2 regions of the Streptomyces sp. NPDC050743 genome follow, and region 1 is predicted to be linked to the other one. Evidence: predicted binding sites of a transcription regulator. Region 1 holds the regulator's gene; the other holds the start of a gene.

The links. The regulator HrcA, encoded in region 1, represses chaperone genes, less so after heat shock. The targets are predictions, from matches to a motif close to TTNGCACTCNGNNNNNCNGAGTGCNAA.
Region 2: a site for HrcA is predicted at 2,471-2,497, ahead of groL (chaperonin GroEL). Genes of this name have one in related genera too.

The regions. Positions count from the first base shown of each region.
Region 1 covers NZ_JBITGJ010000008.1:76,296-83,745, forward strand. The annotation lists gene hemW (radical SAM family heme chaperone HemW) at 1-366, shown strand, start outside; gene ACIBJF_RS11595 (Uma2 family endonuclease) at 449-1,045, shown strand; gene ACIBJF_RS11600 (DUF3097 domain-containing protein) at 1,023-1,892, opposite strand; gene ACIBJF_RS11605 (MBL fold metallo-hydrolase) at 1,927-2,649, opposite strand; gene hrcA (heat-inducible transcriptional repressor HrcA) at 2,822-3,838, shown strand; gene dnaJ (molecular chaperone DnaJ) at 3,839-4,975, shown strand; gene ACIBJF_RS11620 (nitronate monooxygenase) at 5,199-6,275, shown strand; gene ACIBJF_RS11625 (16S rRNA (uracil(1498)-N(3))-methyltransferase) at 6,272-7,024, shown strand; gene ACIBJF_RS11630 (VOC family protein) at 7,042-7,434, shown strand.
Region 2 covers NZ_JBITGJ010000144.1:1,703-9,152, reverse strand. The annotation lists gene ACIBJF_RS47870 (lipase maturation factor family protein) at 1-224, shown strand, start outside; gene ACIBJF_RS47865 (hypothetical protein) at 270-482, opposite strand; gene groL (chaperonin GroEL) at 724-2,343, opposite strand; gene ACIBJF_RS47855 (DUF2267 domain-containing protein) at 3,634-4,026, opposite strand; gene grpE (nucleotide exchange factor GrpE) at 4,110-4,655, opposite strand; gene dnaK (molecular chaperone DnaK) at 4,658-6,526, opposite strand; gene ACIBJF_RS47840 (J domain-containing protein) at 6,576-6,944, opposite strand; gene ACIBJF_RS47835 (Hsp20/alpha crystallin family protein) at 7,124-7,450, shown strand, end outside.

The DNA of each region.
Region 1 (7,450 bases):
CTGTACTGGCGCGGCGCCGACTGGTGGGGCGCGGGTCCCGGGGCGCACTCGCACGTGGCCGGGGTGCGCTGGTGGAACGTGAAGCATCCGGGGGCGTACGCGGCGGCGCTCGCCTCCGGCCGCTCCCCCGGGGCGGGGCGTGAGCTGCTGTCCGAGGAGGACCGGCGCGTGGAGCGGATCCTGCTGGAACTGCGGCTGCGGGAGGGGGCGCCGCTGTCCTTGCTGAAGGAGGAGGGGCTTGCGGCGTCCCGGCGGGCGCTGGCTGAGGGGCTCCTCCAGGAAGGGCCGTACGAGGAGGGGCGGGCCGTGCTGACGCTGCGGGGGCGGTTGCTGGCGGACGCGGTGGTGCGGGACCTGGTGGACTGATCACTCCGGCGAGTGAATCCCCCCGGAGCGCCGGTTCGGTCCCTAACCTGGTTCGTAGGCTGCCGCCAAAAGGACGCGGCGGATGTGGAGGGCCACGGAGATGACCGCTGTGGACGAGCGTGGGATGACGAAGTTCTTCGAGGAGTTCGAGGCTCCCGAGGGCGTCAAAGTCGAGCTTCTCCGGGGGGTAATCGTGATGATGGCCAGCCCTGATCTGGTCCACAACATGATCGTGGAAGACGTGTTTGACCAAATCCCGCGCAAGCGGTGGGCTCGGCTTCAGACCCAGGACGTCGACATCCTTGACGAGGCCAGCGAGCCGGTGCCGGACTTGGTGGTAATGGAGCGCGATGCAATGCCGCGTTCAGGGCGCCTGTTGCCGTCCGGGCTGATCACGATGGTCGTCGAGGTCGTCTCCAAGTCCAGCGTCCACCAGGACTACGTGGTCAAGCGCTCGATCTACGCGGCGGGAAAGATTCCCGCCTACCTCGTCCTTGACCCGGTCATGGCGCACTGCGTCCTGTTGACAAAGCCTTCGGGCCAGGGCGAGGACGCTGACTACCGCAGCCAGGAGATCATCAAGTTCGGTGATCCAGTCCCGTTGGAGGATCTGGGACTCGAACTGGACACCACCGAGTTCGGAACGTTCCCCAACGTCAGGCCCCACCGCTACCCGTGACGAAGTCGATCAGCTCCTCCACCCGCCCCAGCAGCTCCGGCTCCAGGTCCTTGTAGGACCCCACCCGCTTCAGGATCGCCTGCCACACCGCCCCGGTGTTCTCCGACGGCCAGCCCAGTGCCCGGCACACCCCCGTCTTCCAGTCCTGCCCCCGCGGAATCGTGGGCCACGCCTCGATCCCCAGCGCGGCCGGCTTCACCGCCTGCCAGATGTCGATGTACGGGTGGCCGACCACCAGCGCGTACTCGCTGGTCACCGACTCCGCGATCCGCCACTCCTTCGTGCCCGGCACCAAGTGGTCCACCAGAACACCCAGGCGGGCGTCCGGGCCCGGTGCGAAGGAGGCGACGATCGACGGCAGGTCGTCCACGCCCTCCAGGTACTCCACGACCACGCCCTCGATGCGCAGGTCGTCGCCCCACACCTTCTCGACCAGCTCGGCGTCGTGCCGGCCCTCGACGTAGATGCGGCCGGCGCGGGCCACGCGGGCGCGGGCGCCGGGGACGGCGACCGAGCCGGAGGCCGTACGGGTGGGCCGTACCGGACCGCCGGAAGGCCTCACCAGCGTCACCACGCGCCCCTCCAGCAGGAAGCCCCGCGGCTCCAGCGGGAACACCCGGTGCTTGCCGAAGCGGTCCTCCAGGGTCACCGTGCCCGCCTCGCAGCGGATCACCGCCCCGCAGAACCCGGTGCCGGGCTCCTCCACCACCAGGCCCGGCTCCGCCGGCACCTCAGGCACGGGCTTCGGCTTCTTCCACGGCGGGGTCAGGTCGGCGGAGTACAAACGAGGGCGCGGGCCCGAAGGGCCCTCGTTGGAAGGGCGGTGGCGGGAGACGGGTGGGCGCATTCGAGTGACGATAGGAGAAGCCGTACGGCCGCGCTCACGACACGCCGAAACGGGCCGCCAGCTCGTCGCGCTGCCGTCGTACGAACGCCGCGTCCACCACCGCTCCGTGACCGGGAACGTACAGCGCGTCCTCGCCGCCCAGGGAGAGAAGCCGGTCCAAGGCGTCCGGCCAGCGGGACGGGACCGCGTCCGGGCCCGCCTGGGGCTCGCCGGACTCCTCGACCAGGTCGCCGCAGAACACCACCTCGGGATCTCCTGGGACCAGCACCGCCAGATCATGCGCGGTATGCCCCGGACCCACGTTCGCCAGCAGAACCTGCCGGCCGCCCCCGAGGTCCAGCGTCCACTCGCCGGAGACCGGATGGCCGGGCGGCACCAGCGCGTCCACCGCCTCGTCCGCGTCCGCCACCGCGAGTCCGTTTCTCACGGCGTCCATGCGCAGCTCGTCGCGTTCGTGGGCCAGCACCGCGTCGACGCCCACCGCCCCGTACAGCTGCGCCCCCGCGAAGGCCGCCGCCCCGAAGACATGGTCGAAGTGGGGGTGGGTCAGCGCGAGATGGGTCACACGGCCGCCGGCCAGTTCCTCGGCCTGTGTCCGCAGCCGCGCGCCCTCGGCCAGGCTGGAGCCGGCGTCCACCATCAGCGCCGTACCCTCCCCGAGGACCAGCCCGACCGTGCAGTCCCAGCCGGGCAGCCGGCACCGCCCGACCCCCGGGGCCAGTCGTTCCCACCCCAGCTCTTCCCAAGTCACCGTCATACCGCGACGCTAGCCGCACGAGCCGCCGGGACCGCACCGACCTTGCCCCGGGTGTACCCGACAGCCGTACACTGGGCCCGGGAACGCTGGCACTCGCATGCGAAGAGTGCCAGGCGGACGAACCGCAGGGCCGACCAGGACCGAGGGGACGACATGCTGGAGGTGCGCGCGAATGCTGAGTGAACGCAGGCTTCAGGTGCTGCGCGCCATCGTCCAGGACTACGTCGGCACCGAGGAGCCGGTCGGGTCGAAGGCCCTGACCGAGCGGCACAACCTCGGCGTGTCCCCGGCGACGGTCCGTAACGACATGGCGGCCCTGGAGGACGAGGGGTACATCGCCCAGCCGCACACCAGCGCCGGGCGGATCCCCACGGACAAGGGCTATCGGCTGTTCGTGGACAAGCTGGCGGGCGTGAAGCCGATGACCGCGCCCGAGCGGCGCGCCATCCAGAACTTCCTGGAGGGCGCCGTCGACCTCGACGACGTCGTGGCGCGCACGGTCCGGCTGCTCGCGCAGCTCACCCGGCAGGTCGCCATCGTGCAGTACCCGTCCCTGACCCGGTCCACCGTGCGGCACGTGGAACTGCTCTCGCTCGCCCCCGCGCGCGTGATGCTCGTGCTGATCACGGACACCGGCCGGGTCGAGCAGCGGATGGTCGACTGCCCGGCGCCCTTCGGCGAGACCTCCCTCGCCGATCTGCGGGCGCGGCTGAACAGCCGGGTCGCGGGCCGCCGGTTCTCGGACGTGCCGACGCTGGTCGAGGACCTGCCGGAGGCCTTCGATCCCGAGGACCGCGGTACGGTCTCGACGGTGCTCTCCACTCTTCTGGAGACGCTGGTCGAGGAGAACGAGGAGCGGCTGATGATCGGCGGTACCGCCAATCTCACCCGCTTCGGGCATGACTTTCCCCTCACGATCCGGCCCGTCCTGGAGGCTCTGGAGGAGCAGGTCGTGCTCCTCAAGCTCCTGGGCGAGGCGAAGGATCCGGGCGTGACGGTGCGTATCGGGCACGAGAACGCCCACGAGGGACTCAACTCCACCTCCGTGGTGTCGGTCGGCTACGGTTCGGGCGGCGAGGCGGTTGCCAAGCTCGGCGTGGTCGGACCGACCCGCATGGACTATCCGGGAACGATGGGAGCGGTACGCGCAGTGGCACGGTACGTCGGACAGATCCTGGCGGAGTCGTAAGTGGCCACGGACTACTACGCCGTTCTCGGCGTGCGCCGCGACGCGTCGCAGGATGAGATCAAGAAGGCGTTCCGCCGGCTCGCGCGCGAGCTGCACCCGGACGTCAACCCGGACCCGAAGACCCAGGAGCGGTTCAAGGAGATCAACGCCGCTTACGAGGTGCTGTCGGACCCGCAGAAGAAGCAGGTCTACGACCTCGGCGGCGACCCGCTCTCGCAGGCGGGCGGCGCCGGCGCGGGCGGCTTCGGGGCCGGCGGCTTCGGCAACTTCTCCGACATCATGGACGCGTTCTTCGGTACGGCGTCGCAGCGCGGCCCGCGCTCGCGCACCCGGCGCGGCCAGGACGCGATGATCCGCATCGAGGTCGAGCTGGACGAGGCGGCCTTCGGGACCACCAAGGACATCCAGGTCGACACGGCGGTCGTCTGCAACACCTGCAACGGCGAGGGCGCGGCGCCCGGTACGACCGCCCAGACGTGTGACATGTGCCGTGGCCGCGGTGAGGTCTCGCAGGTCACCCGGTCCTTCCTCGGCCAGGTCATGACCTCGCGTCCCTGCCCGCAGTGCCAGGGCTTCGGGACCGTCGTGCCGACCCCGTGCCCCGAGTGCGCCGGCGACGGCCGGGTCCGTTCCCGCCGCACCCTGACCGTGAAGATCCCGGCCGGTGTCGACAACGGCACGCGGATCCAGCTCGCCGGTGAGGGCGAGGTCGGTCCCGGCGGCGGTCCGGCCGGTGACCTGTACGTGGAGATCCACGAGCTGCCGCACCCGACCTTCCAGCGGCGCGGCGACGACCTGCACTGCACGGTCACCATCCCGATGACCGCGGCGGCGCTCGGCACCAAGGTGCCGCTGGAGACGCTGGACGGCATGGAGGAGGTCGACATCCGGCCCGGCACCCAGTCCGGCCAGTCGATCCCGCTGCACAACCGCGGCGTCACGCATCTGCGCGGCGGCGGCCGGGGTGACCTGATCGTGCACGTCGAGGTGCAGACCCCGACCAAGCTGGACCCCGAGCAGGAGCGCCTGCTGCGGGAGCTGGCCAAGCTGCGCGGCGAGGAGCGGCCGCAGGGGCAGTTCCAGCCGGGGCAGCAGGGGTTGTTCTCGCGTTTGAAGGATGCGTTCAACGGGCGCTGACGTGCGCTGCGGCGTGGCCGGGGGTCCGGGGGTCGTCCCGCCGGGCAGACACGGTCAGCCGGGGCAGCAGGGGTTGTTCTCGCGTTTGAAGGATGCCTTCAACGGGCGCTGAGCAACCGCTCACGGAGGCCATACGGGGTGCCTCGGCACCCCGTATGCCAGTGGTTTATGCCATCGGACGCCCGGATTCGGACTTGTTCGACGGACGTGACAACATGCGGTCATGTCCTCCGCGCTGACCGATCTCTTCCCCCACCCGATCGTGCAGGCCCCCATGGCGGGCGGTGTCTCCGTCCCGCAGCTCGCCGCCGCCGTCTGCGAGGCCGGTGGTCTCGGGTTTCTCGCCGCCGGATACAAGACCGCCGACGGCATGTACCAGGAGATCAAGCAGCTGCGGGGGCTCACGAGCCGGCCCTTCGGCGTGAACGTGTTCATGCCGCAGTCCGAGCATGCCGAGTCCGGCGCCGTGGAGGTCTACGCCCACCAGCTGGCCGGCGAGGCCGCCTGGTACGAGACCGAGCTGGGCGACCCGGACAGCGGCCGGGACGACGGTTACGACGCCAAGCTCGCCGTGCTCCTCGACAACCCGGTGCCCGTGGTCTCCTTCCACTTCGGTGTGCCGAGCCGGGACGTCTTCGACAGCCTGCGCCGCGTCGGCACCTACACCCTGGTCACCGCCACCACCACGGAGGAGGCCCGCGCCGTCGAGCGGGCCGGGGCGGACGCGGTGATCGCGCAGGGCGTGGAGGCCGGCGGCCATCAGGGAACCCACCGGGACCTCCCCGAGAACGACGGCTCCGGCATCGGGCTGCTGTCACTGGTCACGCAGATCCGCGAGGCCGTGAGCATCCCGGTCGTCGCCGCCGGCGGCATCATGCGCGGCAGTCAGATCGCCGCCGTCCTCGCGGCCGGCGCGAGCGCGGCCCAGCTGGGCACCGCCTTCCTCGCCACCCCCGAGTCCGGCGCCCAGGCCGTGTACAAGCAGGCGCTGACCAACCCCCTTTTCTCGCGCACCGAGTTGACCCGCGCCTTCTCCGGCCGCCCGGCGCGCGGACTGGTCAACCGCTTCCTGCGCGAGCACGGCCCGTACGCCCCCGCCGCCTACCCGGAGATCCACCACCTCACCGCGCCGCTGCGCAAGGCCGCCGCCAAGGCCGGGGACGCGCAGGGCATGGCGCTGTGGGCGGGGCAGGGGCACCGGCTGGCCCGCGAGCTGCCCGCCGGGGAGCTCGTGGAGGTGCTGGCCGCCGAACTCGACGCCGCCCGGACAGCGTTGTCGGCCAAGGGAGGCCTGCGATGACCGCGCCGGTGTTCGTCGTCGACTCGCTGGAGGGCGTGGGCCCCGGCTCGGTCGTCGACGTCACGGGCCCCGAGGGGCGGCACGCGGTCTCCGTACGGCGGATGCAGCCCGGCGAGAACGTGGTGCTGACGGACGGCGAGGGCCGCGGGGCCGCCGGGGTCGTCGTCAGCGTGTCGGGCAAGGACCACCTGGTGGTCGAGCCGTTCGAGTTCCCGGTGGAGCCCGAGCCCAGCCCCCGTATCACCGTGGTCCAGGCGCTCCCGAAGGGCGACCGGGGCGAACTCGCCGTCGAGACGATGACGGAGACCGGCGTCGACGCGATCGTGCCCTGGCAGGCCGCCCGGTGCATCACCCAGTGGAAGGGCGAGCGGGGTCACAAGGCGCTCGCCAAGTGGCGGGCCACCGCGCGCGAGGCCGGCAAGCAGTCCCGCCGGCTGCGCTTCCCGCGGGTCGCGGACGCGGCAAGCACCAAGCAGGTTGCCGCACTTCTGGCCAAAGCCGACTTCGCCGCCGTGCTCCACTCCGACTTCGAGCACGAGAGCGGGCGGCTGGCCACCGCCGAACTGCCCACCGAGGGCGAGATCGTGCTGGTCGTCGGCCCCGAAGGAGGCGTCGCCCGGGACGAGTTGGCGCTCTTCGAGGAGGCGGGTGCGAGGGCGTACGTACTCGGTCCTACCGTGCTGCGTACATCAACCGCCGGCACCGCCGCCGTGGCCCTGCTGCTGGGCCGCACCGGCCGCTGGTCCTGACACCCCGGGGGGACACCGTGGAACTCGCCCAAGTCCGGCTCCTGGTCACCGACTTCGCCGCCTGCTACCGCTTCTACGCCGACGTCCTCGGCCTCAAGCCGCAGTCCGGGACGGCCGAGGGCCCGTACGAGAAGTTCAGCCCGCACGCCGGCTCCGCCGGGATCGCGCTGCAGGACCGCGCGATGATGGCCGAGGTGCTGAACGAGCTGGGCGAGACGGCCACCGGGCACCGCTCCCTGGTGGTGCTGCGCGTCGACGACCTGGACGCCTACGTGTCGGAGATCACCGCCCGCGGTGCGGAGCTGCTGCACGGCCCGGCCCCCATGACCGAGCGCATGCGGGTCGCCCACCTCAAGGACCCGGAGGGCAACCTGGTGGAACTCCAGCAGTGGCTGCTGCTGCGCGGCTGACGGCGACCGCGGGCAG
Region 2 (7,450 bases), on a different contig from region 1:
CCGCCTTGCTCCTCGCCCTCTTGGAGAACAACCCGGCCGTCCTGAGTTTGCTGCGCCGCAATCCCTTCCCAGGCTCGCCGCCTGCTTTCGTCCGGATCTGCCTGTACGAGTACCGGTTCACCAGCTGGTCGGAACTGCGCGCGAACGGTGCCTGGTGGAGCCGCACCTTCCTCGGCGAGTCCGTGCCGGCCGTCGCCAAGCGGCAACCGGTATCCAGCGCATGAGGCCCGGGTTCCGCAGGAGACTCGTCCCTGGCTCGGCTTTCAGGGTCATCGTGCGCAGCCGACGTCGAGGACTTCGATGATGTCGTCGTGGGCGGTGTAGACAAGCCAGCACCATTCGCCGAATGCTGCGGCCAGACCGGAGACGTGTACCTGCGGTGTCCTGGCAACGGCGTCGATGAGCGTAATGATCTCCTCGTGCCTGTCGTTCGGGACGCCGAACAACACGCCGGCAGCGGGTTGGACCACTTCGACTCTCATGTCGCCCCCCTGCAGATGAACTGGAGCAGCGCTGGCGGCTCTCCTCTCCACCGGGCGTCTGGCCTACGGGCCACCATTCCTCCGGGCTCAGGAGAACGGCAACAGGCTGACCACACCTATTCCGGTCGGCTGCCGGTGCACGAGTCCCCCGGGGTTCCCATGCGCGCCGCCAGGCGGGCGCCGGCGGTCTGCTGTTGCGGCCACCGGCGCCCGCCTCGGTCCGGCTCCGGGCACGCGGCGATCAGAATTCGGCGCCGGCCCCCGCGGCGGCCGGTTCCTTTTCCTCGGGCTTGTCGGCGATGACGGCCTCCGTGGTGAGGAACAGCGCGGCGATGGAAGCGGCGTTCTGCAGCGCGGAGCGGGTCACCTTCGCCGGGTCGATGATGCCCGCGGCCAGCATGTCCACGTACTCGCCGGTCGCGGCGTTCAGACCGTGGCCGACGGGCAGCGTGCGGACCTTCTCCACCACGACACCGCCCTCCAGGCCGGCGTTGCGGGCGATCTGCTGCAGCGGAGCGGTCAGCGCGCGGCGGACCATCTCCACACCGGTCCGCTCCTCGTCGTCCACCTCCAGCTTCTCGAACGCCTTCTCGGACGCCTGCAGCAGGGCCACGCCTCCACCGGCGACGATGCCCTCCTCGACGGCGGCCTTCGCGTTGCGGACGGCGTCCTCGATGCGGTGCTTGCGCTCCTTGAGCTCCACCTCGGTGGCGGCACCAGCCTTGATCACGGCCACGCCGCCGGCGAGCTTGGCCAAGCGCTCCTGCAGCTTCTCGCGGTCGTAGTCGGAGTCCGAGCGCTCGATCTCGGCGCGGATCTGCTTGACCCGGCCCTCGATCGCGGCGGCGTCACCGGCGCCCTCCACGATAGTGGTGTCGTCCTTGGTGACGACCACCTTGCGGGCCCGGCCCAGCACGCCCAGGTCGGCGCTCTCCAGCTTCAGGCCGACCTCCTCGGACACGACCGTGGCACCGGTGAGCACGGCCATGTCGCCGAGCATCGCCTTGCGGCGGTCGCCGAAGCCCGGGGCCTTGACGGCGACGGACTTGAAGGTGCCGCGGATCTTGTTGACGACCAGGGTCGCCAGCGCCTCGCCCTCCACGTCCTCGGCGATCACCAGGAGCGGCCGGCTCTCCCGCATCACCTGCTCCAGCAGCGGCAGCAGATCCTTCACCGCAGTGACCTTGGAGCCGACCAGCAGGATGTACGGGTCCTCCAGGACCGCTTCCATGCGTTCGGCGTCGGTGACGAAGTACGGCGAGATGTAGCCCTTGTCGAAGCGCATACCCTCGGTGAGCTCCAGCTCCAGGCCGAAGGTGTTGGACTCCTCGACGGTGATGACGCCTTCCTTGCCGACCTTGTCCATGGCCTCGGCGATCAGCTCACCGATCGCCCGGTCCCCGCCCGCAGACACCGCGGCCGTGCTGGCGATCTCCTCCTTGGTCTCCAGCTCCTTGGCCTGCTCCAACACGGCCGCGGATACGGCCTCGACGGCCTTCTCGATACCGCGCTTGAGAGCCATCGGGTTGGCGCCGGCGGCGACGTTGCGCAGCCCCTCCTTGACCAGGGCCTGGGCGAGCACGGTCGCGGTGGTCGTACCGTCACCGGCGACGTCGTCCGTCTTCTTGGCGACTTCCTTGACCAGCTCGGCGCCAATCTTCTCGTACGGGTCCTGAAGCTCGATCTCCTTGGCGATGGAGACACCATCCTTGGTGATCGTGGGGGCGCCCCACTTCTTGTCCAGGACCACGTTGCGACCCTTGGGGCCGAGCGTCACCTTCACGGCGCCCGCGAGCTGGTTCATGCCGCGCACCAGAGCGCGGCGCGCCTCCTCCTCATAAGCGATGATCTTCGCAGTCATCGGGTGCGGTCTCCTCCGCATCGACTCCTTGAGTCGATGACAGTGGCCCGGGTTGACGCCCGCGACGTTCACCCGCGCGCCGGAGGTTTCCCTCACGGCCGCACGAGCACGTCACCCGACCCAGCCGTTAGCACTCTCACCGCGAGAGTGCCAATTCCTCGCTTAGCACTTCGGCTTGCCCAGGGGCAAGTGGCCGCCTCGGATAGCTGCGGGCGGTCAACGCCGTTGCGCATCCGAGAGGGACTGGCAGGGGTGCCGGGACGGAGCGGGCTCCTCGGGGATGGAGCCGGTCCGGTGACCTCCAGGTGGCCGGGCGCAGCAGACGGTCGCCGAGGCGGTAGCCGGTACGCGCCGCGGCGTGCCTGCTGTTGCCGGAGGGTGCACTGCCTCCGCGGCGCGGCCGGAGCAGCGAGCACGCGATGCCGCCCCCGAGAGGAAGCACGCCGCGACGCGGAGGCCACGGGGAAGTGTGCTGTCACAACTCCTGCCCCGAGCGCGCCCAAGCAGTGCGCCCGGGCCAGATAATCCCGCCAGCTTCCTTCGGCGTTCTAAACCGGCTTGATCCGTACCTCTCCACTGTGCCGGTCGGCTTGGACCGCGCAGCCGGCCTGCGTGAGGATCTCCAGTAACGCCTGGTGCAGCGCGGCCCGAATCCCCCGTACTCCGCGACCTGCCTGCCCACCGGGTCCAGCTCTTGTGCCGGCAGCCAGCCGACGACCACCGCGTCCTGCTCCTGGCGGACCCTCAATCCCGTGCCTTCCCCGCGGCACTCGCCGCCGCAACGTCGAACCCCGTACGGGCGAGCGTGCGGCACACCTCGGAGAACAGAACCTGCAGACCAGCCTGGCGTGCCGCCCGGATCGCCGCCGTGCGAGAGCAGGCTGGGGATGCGTACGTGACCGCTGGGCTGACGACCCCACCGGCAATATCAGCGGGGCATCAGCCCTGACGAGCAGCACACCGCCCGGCTGCCCCGCCAACTGCTCGAGGAACGCTTCGTGTCGCCAGGTCACGTCGGCCGCCACCCTTCTTCGGCCTCTGTGCTCCGGTGGGGCGCGGAGGGCGGGCGAGGGGGAGATCAGGTGCCCGTCCCCCGCCGCTACTCGTCCCCGGCGGCCGGTCGGCCAGCCCGAGATCGCTCGCCTGGACCCGCTGACAGCGATCTTGCGAGGCTTGGCGCGCTCGACGATCGGGATGCGCAGGCTGAGGTGGCCACACCCTGGCCGAGCGCCGGTGGTGGTCTCCACGCCGACGGTGTGGCCGTATCCGGGGGTGCCCCAGATCCCGGTTTCAGCTGGCCAGGTCGGCTTTGCCGAACAGAACGGCGTAGCCGGAGGGGAGCTGGCTGATGATCTGGTTCAGCTCACCGCCGGAAACGGCGCCAGCCAGGGTGGTCAGGACCGCGCTGGCGTCCCACTCTGCCGTGCGCGGCCGGGCCCCTGTCCTCTCAGCGACCCTGCGGTAGAACTCCTCGATCCCGAAGCTCTCGGCCTGCGCCTGCTTGGCCTCGGCCAGCGCCTGTCCGAGCGGTCCAGGCAGCTGGGAGGCAAGGTCATCGACCTCGCCGGGGCTGATGCGCTGGGCCAGCACGCTCAGCACCGCTTCGGTGACCTTCGCGGCTTCGTCCTGGCTGTCGTATTCGCCGAGCTCACGTACGCGAGCAAGGAACTCATGATGCTGCATCGTTTCGTCACCTCCGCTTGCCGGCAATCTCAGGGCATCCAATGCGACGCCCTCTTCCCCGGCACCCCGGTAGGGCAAGCCTGTCAGCTCCGCGAGACGGGCAACGGCGGCTTGCCTGCCGGGGCGGATGCATCCCGTACGCCGCACTCCGGCGTCGATGCGCTCCTCGCGGGCGGGGCCGGCCCGGTGACCTCCACGGTGGCCGGGCGCAGCAGGCTCTCGCCAAGACGGTAGCCGGGACGCAGGACCGCCGAGCACACCAAGCGGTCCGCATCCGGGACAACATGGTGCGTCAGAGCGTCGTGACAAGCCGGGTCGAACCGATCGCCCACCTCACCGAACGACGTGACGCCCAGCGAGCCGAGCTGCTCCTGCAGGCTGTCGGCGATGTCCCTCAGACCGGGCGTGAGCGGCTCGTTGGCACACGCCCGGTCGACGGCGTCCAGCACAGGCAGCAGCGCCTTGAGCACGTTGGCCACCGCGATCTCGCGCACGGCCAGGCGGTCCCGCCGCACCCGCTTGCGGTAGTTGTCGTACTCGGCCTTGATCCGCTGCAGGTCGGCGGTCCGCTCCTGAACCAGGCGCCGCAGCTGCTCAAGTTCGGTGCTCTGCGGAGCGCTCCTGGTCATCGTCAGCCAGCCTCCGGCTTGTCGTCGTCGACGATCTCTGCGTCCACCACTTCATCCTCGGGCTCACCGGCCGCACCGCCCGGGGACGCTCCGGCCGCACCCGCCGGTTGCTCGGCCCGAGACTTCTCGTACAGGGCCGTTCCGATCTTCTGCGCGGCCTGCGCGGTACGGTCGATCGCCTGCCGGATTGCCGCCGTGTCCGCACCCTCCTCCTTCAGCTTCTCCTTCAGTTCGGTCAGCGCCGTCTCCGTCTCGGACTTGGCGTCCGCCGGGATGTTCTCCGCGTTGTCCTTGAGGAGCTTCTCGGTGGAGTAGACGAGTTGCTCGCCCTGGTTGCGGGTCTCGGCGTCCTCACGCCGCTTGCGGTCCTCCTCGGCGTGCTGCTCGGCCTCCCGGACCATGCGGTCGATGTCGTCCTTGGGCAGCGCGGAGCCGCCGGTGACGGTCATCTTCTGTTCCTTGCCGGTGCCCAGGTCCTTGGCGGAGACGTGCATGATGCCGTTGGCGTCGATGTCGAAGGCGACCTCGATCTGCGGCACCCCGCGCGGCGCCGGGGCGATGCCGGTCAGCTCGAACATGCCGAGCTTCTTGTTGTACGCCGCGATCTCCCGCTCGCCCTGGTAGACCTGGATGGTCACCGACGGCTGGTTGTCCTCAGCGGTGGTGAAGATCTCCGAACGGCGGGTCGGGATGGTGGTGTTGCGCTCGATGAGCTTGGTCATGATGCCGCCCTTGGTCTCGATGCCCAGGGACAGCGGAGTGACGTCGAGCAGCAGGACGTCCTTGACCTCGCCCTTGAGGACACCCGCCTGCAGGCTCGCGCCGACGGCGACGACCTCGTCGGGGTTGACACCCTTGTGCGGGTCCTTGCCGGTCAGCTCCTTCACCAGCTCGGTCACCGCCGGCATACGGGTCGAGCCGCCCACCAGAACGACGTGGTCGATGTCGGAGACCTTGATCCCGGCATCCTTGATCGCGTTGTGGAACGGCGCCTTGCACCGCTCCAGCAGATCGGACGTCAGCTGCTCGAACTGGGCCCGGGTCATCTTCTCGTCCAGATGCAGCGGACCCTCGGCGGACGCGGTGATGTAGGGCAGGTTGATCGTGGTCTCCGACGAGGAGGACAGCTCGATCTTGGCCTTCTCCGCGGCCTCGCGCAGCCGCTGTACGGCCATCTTGTCCTTGGACAGGTCGACGCCGTAGTTGTTCTTGAACTGCTTGACCAGGTGGTCGACGATCCGCTGGTCCCAGTCGTCACCGCCCAGCTGCGTGTCGCCGTTGGTGGCCTTCACCTCGATGACGCCCTCACCCATCTCCAGCAGGGACACGTCGAAGGTGCCACCGCCGAGGTCGAAGACGAGGACCGTCTGGTCGTTCTCCTTGTCCAGCCCATAGGCCAGGGCCGCCGCCGTCGGCTCGTTGATGATCCGCAGCACGTTCAGGCCCGCGATCTCACCGGCCTCCTTCGTCGCCTGCCGCTGGGCGTCGTCGAAGTACGCGGGTACGGTGATCACCGCGTCCGTGACGTCCTCGCCCAAGTACGCCTCCGCGTCCCGCTTCAGCTTCTGCAGCACGCGCGCGGAGATCTCCTGCGCGGTGTACCGCTTGCCGTCGATGCTGCCATGCTCCGGGAACCGCCAGCCGTGATCGCCCATGTGCCGCTTCACCGAGCGGGCGGTGCGCTCGACGTTGGTCACGGCCTGCCGCTTGGCGACCTCACCGACCAGCACCTCACCGTTCTTGGCGAAGGCCACCACCGACGGGGTGGTCCGCGCGCCTTCCGTATTCGTGATGACCGTGGGCTCGCCGCCCTCGAGGACCGAGACAACCGAGTTCGTCGTTCCCAGGTCGATACCGACCGAGCGCGCCATCTGCTTCTCCCTCCTCACCATGCTCTGCTTCACGTTTGCGATCGGGGCTTCATCGGGATGCCGGCTCCCACCGGACGGGACCGGCCCGCAGCGCAGGCTCGGGACGCACGACCCCGAGCACCACGAGGTAACGCGGCGCCTGCCGGACCGGCCGCGCGACGACAGGGCCGGGGTCGTATGCCCGCTCGGCCGTCCGCTGGTACGTCTGGTCGTACGCCGCGCGCAGGACCGGATCGCGGAGCGTCTCGTACGCCGACCGCACCTCGCCGAACCGTTCGGCGGTGACCACATCCACGCGGGTGTCGGGGCGCAGCTCCCGCACCCGGGCGCGGAAGGCAGAGGTGATCACCTCGGCTGTCGCCGAGGGCTCCACCCCCAGCACCGCATACAGGTCTCCATCCTGGTCCCGCGCCGGCATCCCGCCACCTCCTCGCCCACTGCGAGCTGCGACTTCACCCTTACTTGCCTCAATTCCTGAGATAAAACCTGAGTCTCCTCTTGTCAAGGATTGATGGGGGGAGGTATAGCGGGTTTCAAAGGCATTCCGGACTCCCGGAGCCCGGAATGGGCAGCCCGCCAAGTGAAAGGAGCTGCACGATGGCTGCGCTCATCCGCACCGATCCCTTCCGGGACCTCGACCGGCTAACCCAGCAGATGTTCGGCTCCCTGACACGGCCGGCCCTCATGCCGATCGACGCCTATCAGAGCGGCGACGCCTTCGTCGCCCACTTCGACCTGCCCGGCGTCGATCCCGACACCGTCGACCTCAACGTGGAGCGCAACGTGCTCACCGTGCGAGCCGAGCGGCCCGGCCCGGACGCCAAGGAGGCCGACCTGCTCGTCGCCGAGCGGCCCCACGGCGTCTTCAGCCGCCAACTTCTGCTGGGCGACTCGCTCGACCCTGAGAAGATCACCGCCCACTAC